DNA from 2 places in the Azospira sp. MPR-E4 genome. Region 1 is predicted to be linked to the other one. Evidence: riboswitches for the same ligand, from Rfam matches in the RefSeq annotation. Region 1 holds a riboswitch; the other holds the start of a gene.

What was found. A riboswitch is a leader RNA that binds a small molecule or an ion and turns the genes downstream of it on or off. The one in region 1 is predicted to bind cobalamin.
Region 2: it holds a riboswitch for cobalamin, as region 1 does, so the genes downstream of both, AC1RTA_RS12295 (TonB-dependent receptor) here and AC1RTA_RS07615 (ribonucleoside-diphosphate reductase subunit alpha) in region 1, are expected to answer to the same signal.

Annotation. Positions count from the first base shown of each region.
Region 1 is NZ_JBXAST010000017.1:52,402-57,203, forward strand. It holds gene AC1RTA_RS07605 (hypothetical protein) at 1-794, shown strand, start outside; gene AC1RTA_RS07610 (hypothetical protein) at 997-1,284, shown strand; cobalamin riboswitch at 1,690-1,940, shown strand; gene AC1RTA_RS07615 (ribonucleoside-diphosphate reductase subunit alpha) at 2,070-4,802, shown strand, end outside.
Region 2 is NZ_JBXAST010000042.1:20,884-25,685, forward strand. It holds gene AC1RTA_RS12270 (sulfite exporter TauE/SafE family protein) at 1-798, opposite strand, end outside; gene AC1RTA_RS12275 (EVE domain-containing protein) at 788-1,243, opposite strand; RNA gene ssrS (6S RNA) at 1,330-1,509, opposite strand; gene AC1RTA_RS12285 (cell division protein ZapA) at 1,547-1,876, opposite strand; gene AC1RTA_RS12290 (coiled-coil domain-containing protein) at 1,873-2,076, opposite strand; cobalamin riboswitch at 2,219-2,429, shown strand; gene AC1RTA_RS12295 (TonB-dependent receptor) at 2,428-4,437, shown strand; gene AC1RTA_RS12300 (FecCD family ABC transporter permease) at 4,447-4,802, shown strand, end outside.

The DNA of each region.
Region 1 (4,802 bases):
CCAGCTACAGCCAGATGCGCGGCATCTCGGTCACCTCCGCCACCTATGACGAGGCAACCAAGACCTACCCCTATCTGACCGGCGGCGTCGAAGAGGGAACCCCGGTGCGAGTGGCGGTGAAGCTCTACAACCTGTCGCTGGATACCGTGGCCAAAGGCGTCAAGGTGAAGTTCGCCTACCAGAAGCTGGATCCGGCCAGCCTGGCGCCCATCGGCAAGCCGATCACTTTCGCCACCAGCCAGCCCCTGGATCTGCCGGTCTGGCAAATCAAGGAAATAGCGGAAGTCTGGCCAACCACCGGCCTGGCGGGTGACGACGGCACGCCCTATCGCTTCGTTATCACGCTGGACACCGGCGGCATGGACGAAATCCACGGCAATGATCCCAAGATCGGCGGAAACAACCGGGGCACCTGGCCCTGGTCCGGCAGCTACTTCGCTGTCTTCAAGGCGGGAACCAAAGCCCAGTTGGCGAAGGCGAACGCCGTCAGCGTCAACAAAAAATCCGGGCTGACCGCATCCACCGACAGTGCCCGGGTATCGGTAGCCACTCATCCTGCCCAGAAGGGGGCTCCGGCAATGGCCGAGGTCACGATTGAAAGCAGGCTGGACGACCCATCTCTGCGCCACCTCCTTCTGGTGCGTCAGGACACCAAGGCCGGAGAGCCTCTGCAGGTCGTCGCCAGCAGAACCTTGTGGGGCGCTTACAAAGGCAAACAGCGGCTGCAGATTCCGCTACACAACCTGAGTGCCCCCCTGCCGCCGCTGCGGGCAATCCTTACTGCCGGGAAATAGTGGGAAAAGTCCCGAGGGGTGGCTTTCCTGCCCTTCCCTCGGGGCCTGTTCCGGCAAAGAGCCAAATAGTTGTTCCCAATTCAACGACCGGCATGGTCATTGAAGTTGCGGCACCACTTGGTGTCGCTTCCCTGCTGCAGCGATTTTCTCTGCAGCATTGCTTCACCGTTGTTTATCCAGCCAACCACCAAAGGAGCCACCGATGAAAAAGATTGCCATGCTTTCCCTGCTGACCGCCCTCGCCTTCCCGGCTTTTGCCGCCGATACTCCGGCAAAGGGGAAGGAGGCCTCTCCGCCCCAGCAAACCAGCTCCGGCCAAAGTGATGCGGCCAAGGAAATGCCTGCCGCTACCGATGCGGCAGCAAGCCAGACCTGCTGGTCTGCCCGCAAATGCAGCGGCAAGGTCCTCAACCACAAGGACCGCCACAACTGCAAAAACTCCGGCGGCAAGTCCTGGAGTGACCGCAACGGCACCTGTTACAACCTGTAATTCCCAGGGGGCTGCCCGCCGTCACCGCGCGATACCGGCAAAGGGCAGCCCCAGCCAGCGGAAAAATGGATTGCCACTCCCCCACTTTTCCGCCCCCAGCAGATCTTCGGCACCACCGCTTTGGTGCCTCCAAATTTTTTCTGCCAGCCCGACAAAGGCACCTAGTCTCGGCGATCAATCCCGCATTAATTCACAAAAGCTGTGGATAAGTCTGTGGGCCGTTCCGGGACAGTCGGCGAAAAGCCACAGTATTACTGGGGATTAAACACTCTGCCCGTTTTCTGGGCAAAACGCTCCCGGCTGTGGAAAAGACCCTGCCGCCAAATACACTATATGTAGTTGTCTATTACTCTCGTACTACTACCTGTAGTGTCCAGCCCCTTGCCCTCCGCTTGAGGGCTGGGGTAAAGTCTCCTCCGCGACGGTTCCCCGATTTCGGGACAAATGGGAATCCGGTGCGGCGATCAAGGAAGTCGGGATCAGACGGATTCCCCGCGAATCCGCAGCGAACTTTCCGCCCATGCCGGAGCTGCCCCCGCAACTGTAAACGGCGAGTTCGATGTCCACGCGTGCCACTGGGAGGCAGTTCCACCGGGAAGGCGGGCATCGGGCCAGGACCCGTGAGCCAGGAAACCTGCCGTCGCCAATTTTTCAGTCTGACCAGGGGCGGGGTGCCCCCCGGTGGATCGGGATTGTCCGCTGTCGGCCGCCATGGGCGTGCCCGCCGGCGCCTCGGCAGTCCCGCCGCCCTGGGCCCCCGTTCCGTTGATAACGGGAGTTCCACGATGCAAGCCGGCCTCTTCGCCACCCACCAAGCGTCATCCCACCTACCCTCCGACAATCTGGACGACAGCCTGCCCAACGCCGCCGATCTGGCCGGCCGGGCCCAGTCCTTCGAGGTCATCCGCCGCAACGGTTCGGTAATGCCCTTCAATGCGGAAAAAATCTCCGTCGCCATGAACAAGGCCTTCCTGGCCGTGCACGGCAGCCAGGGCGCCGCCTCGGCCCGCCTACGGGACCTGGTCTCCCGCCTCACCGCCATCGTCGTCCAGGCCCTCACCCGGCGCCTGCCCGGTGGCGGCACGGTGCATATCGAAGACATTCAGGATCAGGTGGAACTGGCCCTGATGCGTTCCGGCGAGCACGACGTGGCCCGGGCCTACGTGCTGTACCGGGAAAAGCGGGCCGCCGAACGGGCCGCCCAGGCGGTGGCCGCCCCCGCTGCCGCCGGCCCCCTGCTGCACGTGGTGGACGGCGACCGCCGCTTCCCCCTGGACCGGGCCGCCCTGCTGCAGCAATGCCGGGAAGCCTGCCAGGGCCTGGCCGACGTGGCTGCCGAAACGGTGCTGGAGCAGGCCCTGCACAACCTCTACGACGGCGTGCCCCTGGCCGCCGTGCGCCAGTCCCTGGTGCTGGCCGCCCGCACCCTGATCGAGCGGGAACCGGGCTACAGCAAGGTGGCTGCCCGCCTGCTGCTGAGCAGCGTGCGCGTCGAAGTGCTGGGGGAGGAAGCCAGCCAGGAGGCCATGGCCGCCCGCTACGCCGAAGCCTTCCCCGGCCTCATCCGCACCGGCGTGGACGCCGAGCTGCTGGATGCCCGCCTCAAGGACTACGACCTGGAACGCCTGGCCGCCGCCCTCAAGGCCGAGCGGGACCTGCAGTTCGACTACCTGGGCCTGCAGACCCTCTACGACCGCTACTTCCTGCACGTGGATGAACGCCGCATCGAGCTGCCCCAGACCTTCTTCATGCGCGTGGCCATGGGCCTGGCCCTCAACGAGATCGACCGGGAAGCCCGGGCCATCGAGTTCTACAACCTGCTCTCCTCCTTCGACTTCATGAGCAGCACGCCGACCCTGTTCAACAGCGGCACCCGGCACTCCCAGCTCTCTTCCTGCTACCTCACCACCGTCTCCGACGACCTGGAAGGCATCTACCAGTCCATCAAGGAAAACGCCCTGCTGCAGAAGTACGCCGGCGGCCTGGGCAACGACTGGACCCCGGTGCGTTCCCTGGGGGCCCGCATCAAGGGCACTAATGGCAAGAGCCAGGGCGTCATCCCCTTCCTCAAGGTGGTGAATGACACGGCGGTGGCCGTGAACCAGGGCGGCAAGCGCAAGGGCGCCGTCTGCGCCTATCTGGAAAGCTGGCACCTGGACATCGAGGAATTCCTCGAGCTGCGCAAGAACACCGGCGACGAGCGCCGCCGCACCCACGACATGAACACCGCCAACTGGATTCCCGACCTGTTCATGCAGCGGGTCATCAACGGCGGCGAGTGGACCCTCTTCTCCCCCAGCGACGTGCCCGACCTGCACGACAAGTTCGGCAAGGAATTCGAAGTCGCCTACAACGCCTACGAGGCCAAGGCCGACCGGGGCGAGATCCGTCTGTTCAAGCGCATTCCCGCCGTGCAGCTGTGGCGCAAGATGCTGACCATGCTGTTCGAGACCGGCCACCCCTGGATCACCTTCAAGGACGCCTGCAACCTACGTTCGCCCCAGCAGCACGTGGGCGTGGTACATAGCTCCAACCTGTGCACCGAGATCACCCTCAACACCTCCGATTCCGAGACCGCCGTGTGCAACCTGGGCTCGGTTAACTTGCCGGCCCACCTGATCCTGGTGGACGGCCAGCTGGTGCTGGACCAGGCCAAGCTGCAATGCACCATCCGCACCGCCATGCGCCTCCTGGACAACGTGGTGGACATCAACTTCTACGCCACCCCCAAGGCGCGCAACGCCAACGTGCGTCATCGCCCGGTGGGCCTGGGCATCATGGGCTTCTCCGACTGCCTGCACCGGCTGGGTCTGCCCTACGCCTCCGAGGCTGCCGTGGAATTCGCCGACCGCTCCATGGAAGCCGTCTGCTACCACGCCTACTGGGCCTCCACCGACCTGGCCGAGGAACGGGGCCGCTACTCCAGCTTCAAGGGCAGCCTGTGGGACAAGGGCATCCTGCCCATCGACTCCCTGCAGCTGCTGGAAGACGCCCGGGGCGGCTATGTGGAAGTGGACCGCAGCACCACCCTGGACTGGGACGCCCTGCGCGAGCGCATCGCCCAGGTCGGCATGCGCAACTCCAACTGCGTCGCCATTGCGCCCACGGCCACCATCTCCAACATCATCGGCGTCTCCGCCGCCATCGAGCCGGAGTACCAGAACCTCTACGTCAAATCCAACCTCTCCGGCGAATTCACGGTGGTGAACGAATCCCTGGTGCGGGACCTGAAGGCCCTCAACCTGTGGGACGAGGTGATGATCTCCGACCTCAAGTATTTCGACGGCTCCCTCGGCCCCATCGACCGCATCCCGGACGAGCTGAAGGCCCGCTACGCCACCGCCTTCGAGATCGACCCCACCTGGCTGATCCGGGCCGCCGCCCGCCGTCAGAAGTGGATCGACCAGGCCCAGTCCCTCAACCTCTACGTGGCTGCCCCCTCCGGCAAGAAGCTGGACGAGATCTACAAGCTGGCCTGGACCCAGGGCCTGAAGACCACCTACTACCTGCGCACCCTG
Region 2 (4,802 bases), on a different contig from region 1:
GACGCCATGCAACATCTTGGCTGCCAGCAGCACCAGCACACCGGCAAAAATCCGCTTCAGGGTCGCCACCGGTAGGCGATGGGCCAGACGCGCCCCCACCGGGGCCGCCACCACGCTGCCCGCCATCACCCACAGCAGGGCCGGCAGATAGACGTAACCAACGCTCCAGGCCGGCAGGCCGGCCTCGCCCCAGCCGTTCCAGATGTAGCCCAGGGTGCCGAAGAAGGCGATGGGCAGGCCGAGGGCCGCCGAAGTGCCGATGGCGTTGCGCACCGGCACGTTGCACCAGGCCAGATAAGGCACTGTCAGGGAGCCGCCGCCGATGGCCACCAGGGAAGAGAGGGCGCCGATGACCCCACCCGCCAGCCCCAGGCCGGCCGGGCCGGGCAGTTCCCGGTGGGGTTTCGGCTTGAAGTTCAACGCCATCTGCAGCGCCACGCAGGAAATGAAGCAGGCAAAGAACAGGGCCAGGCCCTGGGTGGAAATGCGGGCGGCGAGCTGGGTGCCCAGCACGGTCCCCACCAGCACCCCCGGAGTGAAAGAGCGCAGCGTGTCCCACATCACGGCGCCATGCTGGTGGTGGGTGCGCAGGCTGGAAATGGCGGTGAAGATGATGGTGGCCATGGAGGTGCCGAGGGCCAGGTGCAGCATCTGCTCCGGCGGGAACTGCTGGCCGGCGAAGATCATGGCCAGCAGGGGCACCATCACGGCGCCGCCGCCGATGCCCAGGAGGCCGGCCATGAAACCGGCAAAGAGGCCCAGGCCCACATAGGCCAGCCACCAGAAATCAAAAAGCATCGTTCAGCTCCATCAACTTGCGGGTAATGAATTGCCACTCTTCCGCCGTCACCGGGGTGATGGACAGGCGGCTGCCCTTTTGCAGCACTCCCATGGCCGCCAGGGCCGGATGGCACCGCAGCTCGGTCAGGGGCACGAAGCGCCCGCGGGCGACGAAGGCCACATCCACGTTGAGCCAGCGGGGCTGCCCGGGCGAGGATTTGGCATCGAAATAGGGACTGGCCGGATCGAACTGGGTGGCATCGGCGTAGGCGGCGGACGCCACCTGGCCCAGGCCGGCAATGCCCGGCACGGCACAGCCGGAATGGTAGAAGAGCACGCCGTCGCCCAGCTTCATGGCATCGCGCATGAAATTGCGGGCCTGATAGTTGCGCACGCCGAACCAGGGCACCCGGCCGAGACGGGCCAGGTCGTCGATGGACACTTCGTCCGGCTCGGATTTCATCAGCCAGTAAGCCATGGGCGAACAGGGGAAAAGAGGGGCCACAAAAGGAAACAGCGCGGTGGATTGCTCGCACCGCGCTGCTGTATTAGGCCCCCGCCTGTGCCGTTAGGCCGGCATCCTGAACCTGAGTTCAGAGTGGTCGCTTGCCGTCCGCATCAGGTGCACCCGACGAAGGGCGCTCACAACAGCGGATGAGTGGTTCGCGGCCGATGCCAATTAGCATTGGTTCAAGGAATATATGGCCTTGACGAACACCGCAGGGGACAATCGGCGGAAACTTTTGCTGGCGCGGCCAAGAAGGCTTCAGAACAAGGGTTCCTGGCCTTGGAGGGCCGCGTCCAACTGTGTTTCCATGGCTCCGATTCTACGCTGAAAGTCAGAGCCGTCAACGGGGGTTTCAGGATTTTCTGCGGGGCTCTCCGCCTTCCCGGCGGAAAGCAGTTCGTGGGCGATATTCAGGGCCGCCATGACCGCCACGCGCTCGGCGGCGGCAGTCTTACTCTTGGCTGCGATGTCCTGCATCTTGCGGTCCACATAGGCGACGGCAGCCAGCAGCGCTTCCTGTTCGCCGGGCGGACAGGCCACCCGGTATTCGCGGCCGAGGATGGCCACGTCGATGAAATTGCCGCTCATGCCTTGCCCTCCTCCGGCAGCTGCTCGGCCAGCGCCTCGAGGCGGGCACGGGCCGCCTCCATGCGCTCGACCAGACGCAGGCGCTCGTCTTCCGCGCTGGCCAGTCGGGCGCGCAGTTCCTGGTTCTCGGCCCGCAGGCTGTGGCAGAGGTTGACCACCTGCGCCACCTTGCCCTCGAGGGCATCCAATTGCTTAGTCATAGGCGCGAACTATAGAGGCCAAAAACACGCAAGGTCAAGGACTAAGACCATATTTTGAATGTGTTTTATGCCAAAGCGCCCAGGCGCCGGCCTCGCCATACAGGCAGGTATGGAGTACCATCCGCCCCCGTTGTTCCACTAGGGACAACGCTCCGCGTCAGGTGCCGCGGGAGGAGTCCTCCTCCGCGGTTAAACGGGAAACAGGTGCGCGCCGCCAGCAGCGGTGCAATGCCTGTGCTGCCCCCGCAACGGTAAGGAAGTGCGGGTCCATCACGATGCCACTGGGTCACCCCCGGGAAGGCGATGGATCAAGACTTCCGAGCCCGGATACCGGCCTGAACGGAATACCGAGTGAGCCGGATCGGCCCGACCACCATCAGCTCACTTCCTTCGCCACCTTCCGGCATTGCGGGGACGCTCGCCGGATACGAGGAGTCTCACCTCATGAAACCATGCATTTCCCTTTCTGCAGCCTCCCTCGGCCTGCTGTTCACCGCCCATACCCACGCCCAAAGCACGGAACTGGAAACCATTAAGGTAACAGCAACCCGCGTTGCTTATGCTGAAGCAGACGCCGCCTACGCTGCCGAAATACACACCCGGCCGATGATTGACCGCTCCGGGGCCCAAACCCTTTTCGACTACCTAGCCCAGCATAGCTCGGTAAATGTTGCCCCCAGCTTTGGCAACCGTTTTACCCCCATGCTCGACATGCGCGGCTACGGCAGCGAGAACGGCTACCAGAATATTGCCGTCAGCCTTGACGGACAGCGCCTGAACAATATCGACATGGTGCCCCAACTGCTGGGCGCCATTCCCTTATCCGCCATCGACCGTATTGAAATCACCAAAGGGAGCGGTTCCGTTCTCAACGGGGATGGCGCCATGGCAGGTACGATCCAGATTCATACCCGCCCCTATTCAGGTATCTCTGTCGGCGCTTATACCGGTACCGACGGCGCGCTAGGGCTGAACACTGCTGCTGGCACGCAAGGCGAGAACTACAGCATTTCCGCCAGCGCCGACCACAGCAAGCATGGCGGATATAGTCAGGCGGATATCAGCGGCCATAAGGATTCCTCCGAAATGCGCAATGAACGGGCTGCGCTGAAAGTACGTCCTCTGCGTGATCTATGGCTGAACGTCGATGTCTCCAGCACCTACATCGACACTCGCTACCCCAACGCACTATCCCAAGCCCAGTTTGATGCAGACCCTTCACAAGCCGGTGCCACCAGATATACACATCAGCAATTCACTACCGACCAATGGCGCCTGGGCGGCGAGTGGAGCCTGAATGACAGCACCAAACTCACCTACGCTCATCGCCGGGAAGACAAGCACTCAGAGTTCGTCGGCACCTTCAAGGCAGACTACGACATCGAAGGCAACGATCTGGCCGTGGTCCACACCGGCGACACCTTTGACCTTACAGCAGGCTTCCAGAGTACGGATGGCAATCGTATCCAGGCATTTGATCAAACCAAGAAAAACAGCCGTGCCTACTATGTTCAGGGCGTCTATCGCCTCGGCGACACCACTCTGTCAGCAGGGACGCGCAGAGAAAGCGTTCGCTATGAGCACCTACCCGCTGGCGGCGCTCAATTGTCCCGAGAGCGGGACCTGGATGCCTGGGATCTGGGCATCAACCAGCGGCTAGATAGCCGCTATTCCGTTTTCGCCAACCTTAACCAGGCCTTTCAGGCGCCGGATGTTGACAGATTCTTCGTTGGGGGCGCCTTCAACGCCTTCATAAACCCGGCCAAAGCGAAAACCTTGACGCTGGGGCTCAATCGAATGGCACCGGGAAACCGCTTCAAGCTTGCTGTTTTCCGAAGCAATCTGGACAACGAAATTTATTACTACAACACCGGAAACTGGCTGACCAGCTTCAACACCAACATCGACAAATCCCACAAGTACGGCCTGGAAGTCCAGCAGTTCTGGCAAGCCACGCCTCAATTGTCGCTGAACGCCAACTACGCCTATACCCGCTCAATCATCGATAGAGAAAACCAGGGCAATGGCGCCTTCGATGGCAAGGAACTTCCCGGTGTCCCCCATCACAACCTCGCCCTATCCGGAACCTATGCCTTCACCCAGCGCTCGGAACTGACCCTAAGCCAGAACTGGCGCAGTGACAGCTACGCCATCGGGGATTTTGCCAATAACCGCAGTCAGCGCCAGGCTGCTTACAATCTGACCAACCTCACTTACCGCTACCGCCTGCAAGGCTGGGAACTGTTCGCCACGGTCCAGAATCTCTTCGACCACAAGAACGGCATCTGGACCAGAGACAACGGCATCTATCCGATCAACTTCTCTCGCAGCGCACTGGTCGGTTTCAAGGCCACTTTCTAAAGACCAACCATGCCCTCCCGCCGTCGCGCCCTGATCGTTATTGCCCTGCTGGTGCTGCTGGCCGGGGTGAGCCTGGTCGTGGCCCTGGCGGTGGGCAGCATCAGCATTCCTCCCGGCGCCGTCCTGCAAGGGCTGCTCGGTGATGCCGAGGCGCCGGGCTACGCGGTGGTGCATAACCTGCGCCTGCCCCGGGCCCTGGCCGCCTTTGCCTGCGGCGGGCTGCTGGCGGTGGCCGGCTGCCTGATGCAGGTGCTGCTGCGCAATCCCCTGGCCGATCCCTATGTGCTGGGCATCTCCGGCGGCGCCGGGGTCGGCGCCCTGGTGGCCATCCTGCTCGGGCTGTCCGCCTTCGGCATCAACGGCCT